Regions from separate parts of the Pseudocitrobacter faecalis genome, predicted to be linked through region 1. Evidence: predicted binding sites of a transcription regulator. Region 1 holds the regulator's gene; the other holds the start of a gene.

The links. Region 1 encodes LexA, which represses DNA repair genes until DNA is damaged. Its sites were predicted from a motif close to TNCTGTATGTACATACAGNA; they were not measured.
Region 2: a site for LexA is predicted at 2,510-2,529, ahead of uvrB (excinuclease ABC subunit UvrB). Genes of this name have one in related genera too.

Annotation. Positions count from the first base shown of each region.
Region 1 covers NZ_CBDDNJ010000002.1:4,149,158-4,153,586, reverse strand. The annotation lists gene plsB (glycerol-3-phosphate 1-O-acyltransferase PlsB) at 1-1,232, opposite strand, end outside; gene ACOXYR_RS20135 (diacylglycerol kinase) at 1,363-1,731, shown strand; gene lexA (transcriptional repressor LexA) at 1,841-2,449, shown strand; gene dinF (MATE family efflux transporter DinF) at 2,518-3,846, shown strand; gene ACOXYR_RS20120 (CsbD family protein) at 3,984-4,193, shown strand; gene zur (zinc uptake transcriptional repressor Zur) at 4,273-4,429, opposite strand, start outside.
Region 2 covers NZ_CBDDNJ010000002.1:2,896,394-2,900,822, reverse strand. The annotation lists gene bioC (malonyl-ACP O-methyltransferase BioC) at 1-479, shown strand, start outside; gene bioD (dethiobiotin synthase) at 472-1,170, shown strand; gene ACOXYR_RS14430 (ABC transporter ATP-binding protein) at 1,136-1,858, opposite strand; gene uvrB (excinuclease ABC subunit UvrB) at 2,608-4,429, shown strand, end outside.

The sequences.
Region 1 (4,429 bases):
CGCAGCATCGCCTGAATGGTCATCGACAGTGTACCGGTTTTCGGATCGAGCAAACGACCGGTACGGGAACGCCCGCCTTCCACAAAGTATTCAACAGAATAACCCCGGCTGAACAGCTCGCCGAGATACTCGCGGAACACGGTGGAGTAGAGTTTGTTGCCCTTAAAGGTACGGCGAATAAAGAATGCGCCCAGACGACGGAAAATCGGGCCGGCTGGCCAGAAATTCAGGTTGATACCGGCGGCAATATGCGGCGGCACCAGCCCCTGGTGATACAACACATAGGAGAGCAGCAGGTAGTCCATATGGCTACGGTGACACGGCACATACACAATCTCGTGGCCGTCGTGCGCCAGCTGGCGAACGCGCTCGGCGTTGTGCACGTTAATCCCCTGATAAAGCCGGTTCCAGGTGAAGCCCAGAATGCGGTCAGTCAGGCGAATCATCTCGTAGGAGAAGTTGGCGGCAATCTCTTCCATCAGCGCGATGGCGTTCTGCTGCGCTTTCTCATGGGAGATTTTTTTGCTGCGTGCTTCGTCTTCAACCGCTTTGGCAATCGCGCGCGAAGCGAGCAGCTTATTGAAGAGATCCTGACGTGCCGGCAGTCGCGGGCCTACCGCCGCCAGACGCTGGCGAGCGAAGTGCATACGCGCCACGCGCGCCAGTTTTTGCGCGATAATTTTATCGGTACCGTGTTCATCGGCCATACGGCGCAACGAGACGGACGGCGAGAAGCGCACAAAGCTGTCACGGCCCAGCCAGGAGACGGCGAAGAATTTCTGGATGCCGTTTAGCATGCGCAGCGGCGGGTTCACCTCGCCTTTTTCACGCCCCGGACGACGACCAAACATCACCGATACCGGCACCATCTGCACGTCCAGATTCGGATTGCTGCGATGCAGATCGAGATAGTCGTGGAACAGCTTGATAGACTCTTCTTTCGGCGTGTAATAGGTGAACACGCGCGGGCCGCCATGGATGAACACATAGCGGGGCAATAGGGTGCCGTCGATCTCCAGCGGCTCAAGCGGGTCGGGGAGATCGTGCGCCAGGCACTGGGCGCGCAAGGTCAGTAAGTCGGCCTTCGAGTTATAAGGCAGGACGTACATGATCGGGCGCGAGGTATCGAGCCCCAATTCCTGGGCAGGCTCTGCCGGAATAGACTTGCTTTTTACCAGTATGCTTAATGGTAAATTCAGTAATTTGTAGTAAATTCGTGGCCAACCGGACATAAACGATGTAAAGCCTCTGGTTAATCATGCAAATGCGCGGCAAGAATATCAGAAAGTCAGCAGGATTTCTGTTCTACCGCCGATAACAGCTACTGTCATTGATGCGTATAACGCTAAAAGGTTCTATTTAATGGCCAATAATACCACTGGACTCACCCGAATTATCAAAGCGGCTGGTTATTCCTGGAAAGGTTTTCGCGCAGCGTGGATAAACGAAGCTGCGTTCCGCCAGGAAGGGGTCGCCTCGGTTGTGGCCATTATCATCGCGTGTTGGCTGGACGTTGACGCCATTACCCGCGTCTTGCTGATAAGCTCCGTCCTTCTGGTGATGATAGTGGAAATTCTCAATAGTGCGCTGGAAGCGGTGGTCGACCGCATTGGTTCGGAGTATCACGAACTCTCCGGGCGGGCAAAAGACATGGGCTCTGCGGCGGTATTGCTGGCGATTTTCGTCGCGGTGATGACCTGGGCCGTACTGCTGTGGTCGCATTTCCACTGAGCCTCGCATAATCTGCGAAAACTCCTGTATTTTGTGCGTTTTGCGGTTCCAAAATAGCCGTTAACTGTATATACTCACAGCATAACTGTATATACACCCAGGGGGCGGAATGAAAGCGTTAACGACCAGGCAGCAAGAGGTGTTTGATCTCATCCGAGATCATATCGGCCAAACGGGCATGCCGCCGACACGTGCGGAAATTGCTCAGCGCCTGGGGTTCCGTTCCCCGAATGCGGCGGAAGAGCATCTGAAAGCACTGGCGCGTAAAGGCGTCATAGAAATTGTTTCGGGCGCATCGCGCGGTATTCGCCTGCTGGTGGAAGAAGAAACCGGCCTGCCGCTGATTGGCCGCGTTGCCGCCGGTGAGCCGTTGCTGGCGCAGCAGCACATTGAAGGTCACTATCAGGTCGATCCTTCGCTGTTTAAACCCAATGCTGACTTCCTGCTGCGTGTTAGCGGCATGTCGATGAAAGACATCGGTATTATGGACGGCGATCTGCTCGCGGTGCATAAAACCCAGGACGTGCGTAACGGTCAGGTGGTTGTTGCGCGTATCGACGAAGAAGTGACCGTAAAACGCCTGAAAAAACAGGGCAACGTCGTCGAACTGCTGCCGGAAAACAGCGAGTTTTCCCCGATTGTCGTCGATCTTCGCCGTCAGAACTTCTCCATTGAAGGGCTGGCCGTTGGCGTGATCCGCAACGGCGAATGGCTGTAATCCTCTCCCGATAACAACGGCGCACCATGCGCCGTTGTTCGTTCTCTTTTCTGTTCAGGTTCGTAAGCATGTCGCTCTTCACGGCTGCCGACAAGGCATTATGGCGTCTCGCCCTTCCCATGATTTTCTCCAATATCACGGTTCCCCTGCTGGGTCTTGTGGATACGGCGGTGATTGGTCATCTGGATAGCGCGGTCTATCTCGGCGGCGTGGCGATTGGCGCAACGGCGACCAGCTTCCTGTTTATGCTGCTGCTCTTTTTACGCATGAGCACCACGGGCTTAACCGCGCAGGCCTTCGGCGCGAAAGATCCCCTCCGGCTTGCCCGTGCGCTGGTGCAACCGCTGTTGCTGGCGTTAGGCGCTGGTCTGCTCATCGTGGTGTTTAAAGGGCCGCTTATCAATCTGGCGCTCACCATTGTTGGCGGGAGCGATGCAGTGCTCGAGCAGGCGCGGCGCTTCCTTGAAATTCGCTGGTTAAGCGCGCCCGCCTCGCTGGCGAACCTGGTGCTGCTGGGGTGGCTGCTCGGCGTTCAGTACGCGCGTGCGCCGGTGATTTTGCTGATCGTCGGCAACGTCCTGAACATTGTCCTCGACCTGTGGCTGGTGATGGGCCTGCATATGAACGTGCAGGGGGCGGCGCTGGCGACGGTGATTGCCGAATATGCCACGATGATCATTGGCCTGCTGATGGCGCGTAAGGTGCTGGTGCTGCGCGGGATTACCTCTGACATGCTGAAGACGGCCTGGCGCGGAAATATGCGCAGCCTGCTGGCGCTCAATCGCGACATTATGCTGCGCTCGCTATTACTTCAGCTCTGTTTTGGCGCATTGACCGTATTCGGTGCGCGGCTGGGCAGCGATGTGGTGGCGGTCAATGCGGTGCTAATGACCATGCTCACCTTCACCGCCTACGCGCTGGATGGCTTTGCCTATGCGGTGGAAGCGCACTCCGGGCAGGCTTACGGCGCGCGTGATGACAGTCAGTTGCAACAGGTCTGGCACGCGGCCTGCCGCCAGGCGGGGATTGTTGCACTGGTTTTTGCGCTGGTGTACGCGCTGGCGGGCAGTCATATCGTGGCGATGCTGACGTCGCTGCCGTCGTTGCAGCAGCTCGCCGATCGCTATGTGCTCTGGCAGGCCATATTGCCGGTAATTGGTGTCTGGTGCTACCTGCTGGACGGCATGTTTATCGGCGCAACACGCGGCGCGGAAATGCGTAACAGTATGGCCGTTGCCGCCGCCGGGTTCGCCCTAACGCTGCTGACGGTGCCGGTATTAGGCAATCACGGTTTATGGCTGGCGCTGGCGGTGTTCCTTGCACTGCGTGGCCTGTCGCTGGCGGTTATCTGGCGTCGCCACTGGCAAAAAGGCACCTGGTTCTCTTCGCAGACATAACGGCGAGGATGGTTAAAGATTCTGAATAGTGAATCGTCAGCGATATCCTCTTCTACACTTATTATCACGTTCAGCAGAAATGAACGCCGAAGGACGAAGTGATATCTCATCCATGATCGAATGATAAGGAGCTGATGATGAACAAAGACGAACTCAGCGGTAACTGGAAACAGTTCAAAGGTAAAGCGAAAGAGAAATGGGGCAAACTGACCGACGATGACATGACCGTTATCGAAGGCCGACGCGATCAGCTGGTCGGTAAAATCCAGGAACGTTATGGATATGCCAAAGACCAGGCAGAGAAAGAAGTGAGCGATTGGGAAACCCATAACGACTACCGTTGGTAGTCTCGCTGACGGCGTAACGCTTAACTCCCCTCAATAAGCGTATCCTGCCCGCTGGTACAAGGACGTGCCAACCCTCGTATTACCGTGCCTTTTTCTTGATCTGAATCGTGTGGTCGTGGTGGCAATGTTCTTGTGAACTGCATGCCTCTACTTCCACACATTCTGCGCACAGACCGTGCGCTTCAATCACATTATGGCGTAGCGCAAAGCCCATTCGTGCTGCGACCATATGCATA
Region 2 (4,429 bases), 1.3 Mb from region 1:
ATATCGAAGCTATTCCGTTGCCCGACGCCGGGTTTGACCTGGTGTGGAGCAATCTTGCTGTGCAGTGGTGCAGCGATATCCGCATTGCGCTGGCCGAGCTTTATCGCCAGTTGCATCCCGGTGGCGTACTGGCCTTCACCACGCTGACCGCTGGATCGTTGCCCGAGCTGAATCAGGCCTGGCAGGCGGTGGATGCGCACCCCCATGCGAACCGTTTTCTGCCGGAGGAGACACTTCGACAGGCGCAGGCGGGCTGGCAGCAGCACAGTAGTGCCCGCTCAATAACGCTGCTCTTCCCTGATGCGCTGAGCGCGATGCGCTCTTTGAAAGGCATTGGCGCGACGCATCTGCATGAAGGCCGGGCGCGCGAGCCGTTAACCCGCAGCAAACTTCAGCAGCTGCAGCTGGCGTGGCCAAAAGTTGAGGGGCAATGCCCGCTGACCTACCATCTTTTTTCTGGAGTGATTACGCGTGATTAAACGTTATTTTGTTACCGGCACTGACACGGAAGTGGGGAAAACGGTGGCCAGCACAGCACTGCTACAGGCCGCGCGGGCACTCGGATACCGGACAGCAGGCTACAAACCTGTCGCTTCTGGCAGCGATGAAACATCTGACGGACTGCGTAACAGTGATGCGCTGGCATTGCAGCGCAATAGCGTGCTGCCGTTGGCCTATGACGTGGTGAATCCCTACACCTTCGCTGAACCCACGTCGCCGCACATTATCAGCGAGGTGGAACAGCGCCCGATCGAAGCGGATGTTCTGTCGGCGGGTCTGCGCACGCTGGAAGCGCAGGCGGATTGGGTATTAGTGGAAGGCGCGGGTGGCTGGTATACGCCGCTTTCGCCCTATCTGACGTTTGCGGATTGGGTGCAGCGCGAGCAATTGCCGGTGATTCTGGTGGTCGGCATGAAGCTGGGCTGTATCAACCATGCGCTCCTGACCGTTCAGGCCGTCAAGCAGGCTGGCCTGAAGCTGGCGGGCTGGATAGCCAATGATGTCGAGGAACCAGGGAAGCGTCACCAGCCCTATCTGGCGACGCTGCAACGGATGATTGATGCGCCGATGCTGGGCGAAATCCCCTGGCTGGGCGCGACGCTGGCAGAGCACGACCTGGGACAGTATCTTGACCTCAGTGCCCTGTCCCGGGCGTCATCCACGTTTTAATTAACTGCTCATCAAGCTGCGCCACGCCGCCCTGGGCCACGTTTCTGCCGCGATGTAACAGGCAGAAACGGTCTGCCACGCGCTGAATAAACGGAAGCTGCTGTTCTGCGAGCAATATCGTCAGCCCAATCTCCCGATTCAGGCGCAGCAGCAAATCCCCCAGCCGATGGATAAACGCGTGGCCCACGCCGCGCGTCGGCTCATCCAGAATCAGCAGCCGTGGCCGTGTGACCATCGCGCAGGCCAGGGCTAATTGATAACGGTCATCCTCGGTGAGAGCAGAGCCCTTAAGTTGCCTGAGCGCATACAGAGAGGGGAAGAGTGCGTAAATTTCCGGACTCACTGTTCCGCTGTTTTCCCCCGCCGCTTTGAGAGCAATCAGCAAATTCTCTTCCACGCTAAGCTGCGAAAAAATGCGTTTATCCTGAGGCACGTACCCGATCCCAAGCGTTGTGCGCCGCACGGGCGATAGGGGCATTAAATCGCAGGGGGGCGAACCGGTTTGCTGCCAAATCATGCTGCCGCTTTCAATGGGCTGATGACCGGTAATACAGTTCACCAGTGTGGTTTTCCCCGTGCCGGGAAGGCCGATTAAGCAGGTGCACTCGCCGGAAGCCAATTCGAGATCGATGTTCCAGAGTGTGTGCTGGTTTCCGTAGAAATGATTGACTGCATGCAAACTCAACATCGTGTTCTCCTCAAGCCAAAAGACGGGGTCACGAAAGAAGATTGCAATTCTCTTGCCAGAACGGATATTCCTCAGCATAACGGCTGATTTTTAAGAATTAACTTAAGAAAGAGGAATGAGTTGGAGAGAGGGAACTGCATAGCACTGGCGCAATAACCCGCAAATTCTGTGCAAAATTTATACGAAAATGTGAAGGCCGTCACGCAGAAAGCACATGATGATTTTCGCTGATAAAAATCAAAATTTAACGATAAAAAATTTTTACCCCTCGCTTTTGCGGCGATCGACGAAAACGCCCGAGTGACAGGGGATAGGGGCTCCAGACACTTATCCACTATTCCTGTGGATAACCTTGTGTATTAGAGTTAGAAAACCTTCGGCAGACGAGAGAATACGCGGCTTGCCAGTAAATTGATGCGAAACGCGGCTTTTCAATCTTCTCTTTTATTATCAGTAAGATGAATAAAAGCAATGGCCCGGTTGAAAGCGTGGCTCACTGACATAAAAGTTTCATGACACATATTGACAAATGTTAAAACAGAAAAAGTTCTGGGGATAACCTCGGCAGGGCGTTTTTTTATCCTGCCAGAGCGCAAATTTCAGCCGCTAAACGTGGGTTCAGGACGGCGTAACAGCAATACCATAATGTGCTACTGTTTTTATATCCAGTGTTTTTTGTTGGCAAATTTTGCGCTGAGGAGTAAAATTAATCACCTGCCCGATCAACCCGCCACCAGGTAGCCTTGTTAATGAGTAAACCGTTCAAATTGCATTCGGCCTTTCAACCCTCTGGCGACCAGCCTGATGCCATCGCGCGCCTGAAAGAGGGGCTGGAAGATGGTCTCGCACATCAAACGCTGTTGGGGGTAACCGGCTCGGGGAAAACGTTCACCGTGGCTAACGTTATTGCCGATCTCCAGCGCCCAACGATGGTGCTGGCGCCAAACAAAACGCTGGCGGCGCAGCTTTATGGCGAGATGAAAGAGTTTTTCCCTGAAAACGCCGTTGAGTTTTTCGTCTCCTACTACGATTACTACCAGCCGGAAGCCTACGTTCCCAGTTCAGACACCTTCATCGAGAAAGATGCGTCGGTGAACGAACACATTGAACAGATGCGTTTGTCGGCCACCAAAGCTTTGCTTGAACGTCGTGATGTCATTGTGGTGGCTTCCGTATCGGCTATTTACGGGTTGGGCGATCCGGATCTCTACCTGAAAATGATGCTGCACCTGACGGTCGGCATGATTATCGACCAGCGCGCTATACTGCGGCGGCTGGCCGAGCTTCAATACGCGCGCAACGACCAGGCCTTCCAGCGTGGTACCTTCCGCGTACGCGGCGAAGTTATCGATATTTTCCCGGCGGAATCAGAAGACCTGGCGCTGCGCGTTGAACTGTTTGATGAAGAAGTCGAGCGCCTGTCGCTGTTTGACCCACTGACGGGCCACGTAGAGGGCACCATTCAACGTTTTACGGTCTATCCCAAAACGCACTACGTCACCCCGCGTGAGCGCATCGTACAGGCGATGGAAGAGATCAAAGACGAACTGGTGGATCGCCGTAAAGTGTTATTGGAAAACAACAAACTGCTTGAAGAGCAGCGGCTCAGCCAGCGCACGCAGTTTGACCTTGAAATGATGAATGAACTGGGCTACTGCTCGGGCATTGAAAACTACTCGCGTTATCTCTCGGGACGCGGGCCGGGCGAACCGCCGCCGACGCTGTTTGACTACCTTCCGGCGGACGGCCTTCTGGTCATTGATGAATCCCACGTGACCATTCCGCAAATTGGCGGCATGTATCGCGGCGACCGGGCGCGTAAAGAGACGCTGGTGGAGTATGGTTTTCGTCTGCCGTCAGCACTCGATAACCGCCCGCTGAAGTTTGAAGAGTTTGAAGCCCTCGCGCCGCAAACGATTTACGTGTCTGCGACACCGGGGAACTATGAGCTGGAGAAATCCGGCGGCGACGTTATCGATCAGGTGGTGCGTCCTACTGGCCTATTGGATCCCGTGATTGAAGTGCGTCCGGTGGCGACGCAGGTCGATGACCTGCTATCAGAAATTCGCCTGCGCACGGCGATTAACGAGCGCGTGCTGGTCACGACGTTGACCAAGCGGATGGCGGAAGATCTCACCGAATATCTTGAAGAACACGGTGAACGTGTGCGCTACCTGCACTCAGATATCGACACCGTCGAACGTATGGAAATTATTCGTGATTTGCGGCTTGGCGAGTTCGATGTGCTGGTGGGCATCAACCTGTTGCGAGAAGGTCTCGATATGCCAGAGGTGTCGCTGGTGGCGATTCTGGATGCCGATAAAGAGGGCTTCCTGCGTTCCGAACGCTCGCTAATCCAGACCATTGGGCGCGCCGCGCGTAACATCAACGGTAAAGCCATTCTGTATGGCGATAAAATCACACCATCGATGGCGAAGGCTATCGGTGAAACAGAACGTCGTCGTGAGAAGCAGCAGCGTTACAACGACGAGCACGGTATTGTTCCGCAGGGTCTGAACAAGAAAGTGGTCGATATTCTGGCGCTGGGTGAGGGGCTGGCGAAAACCAAAA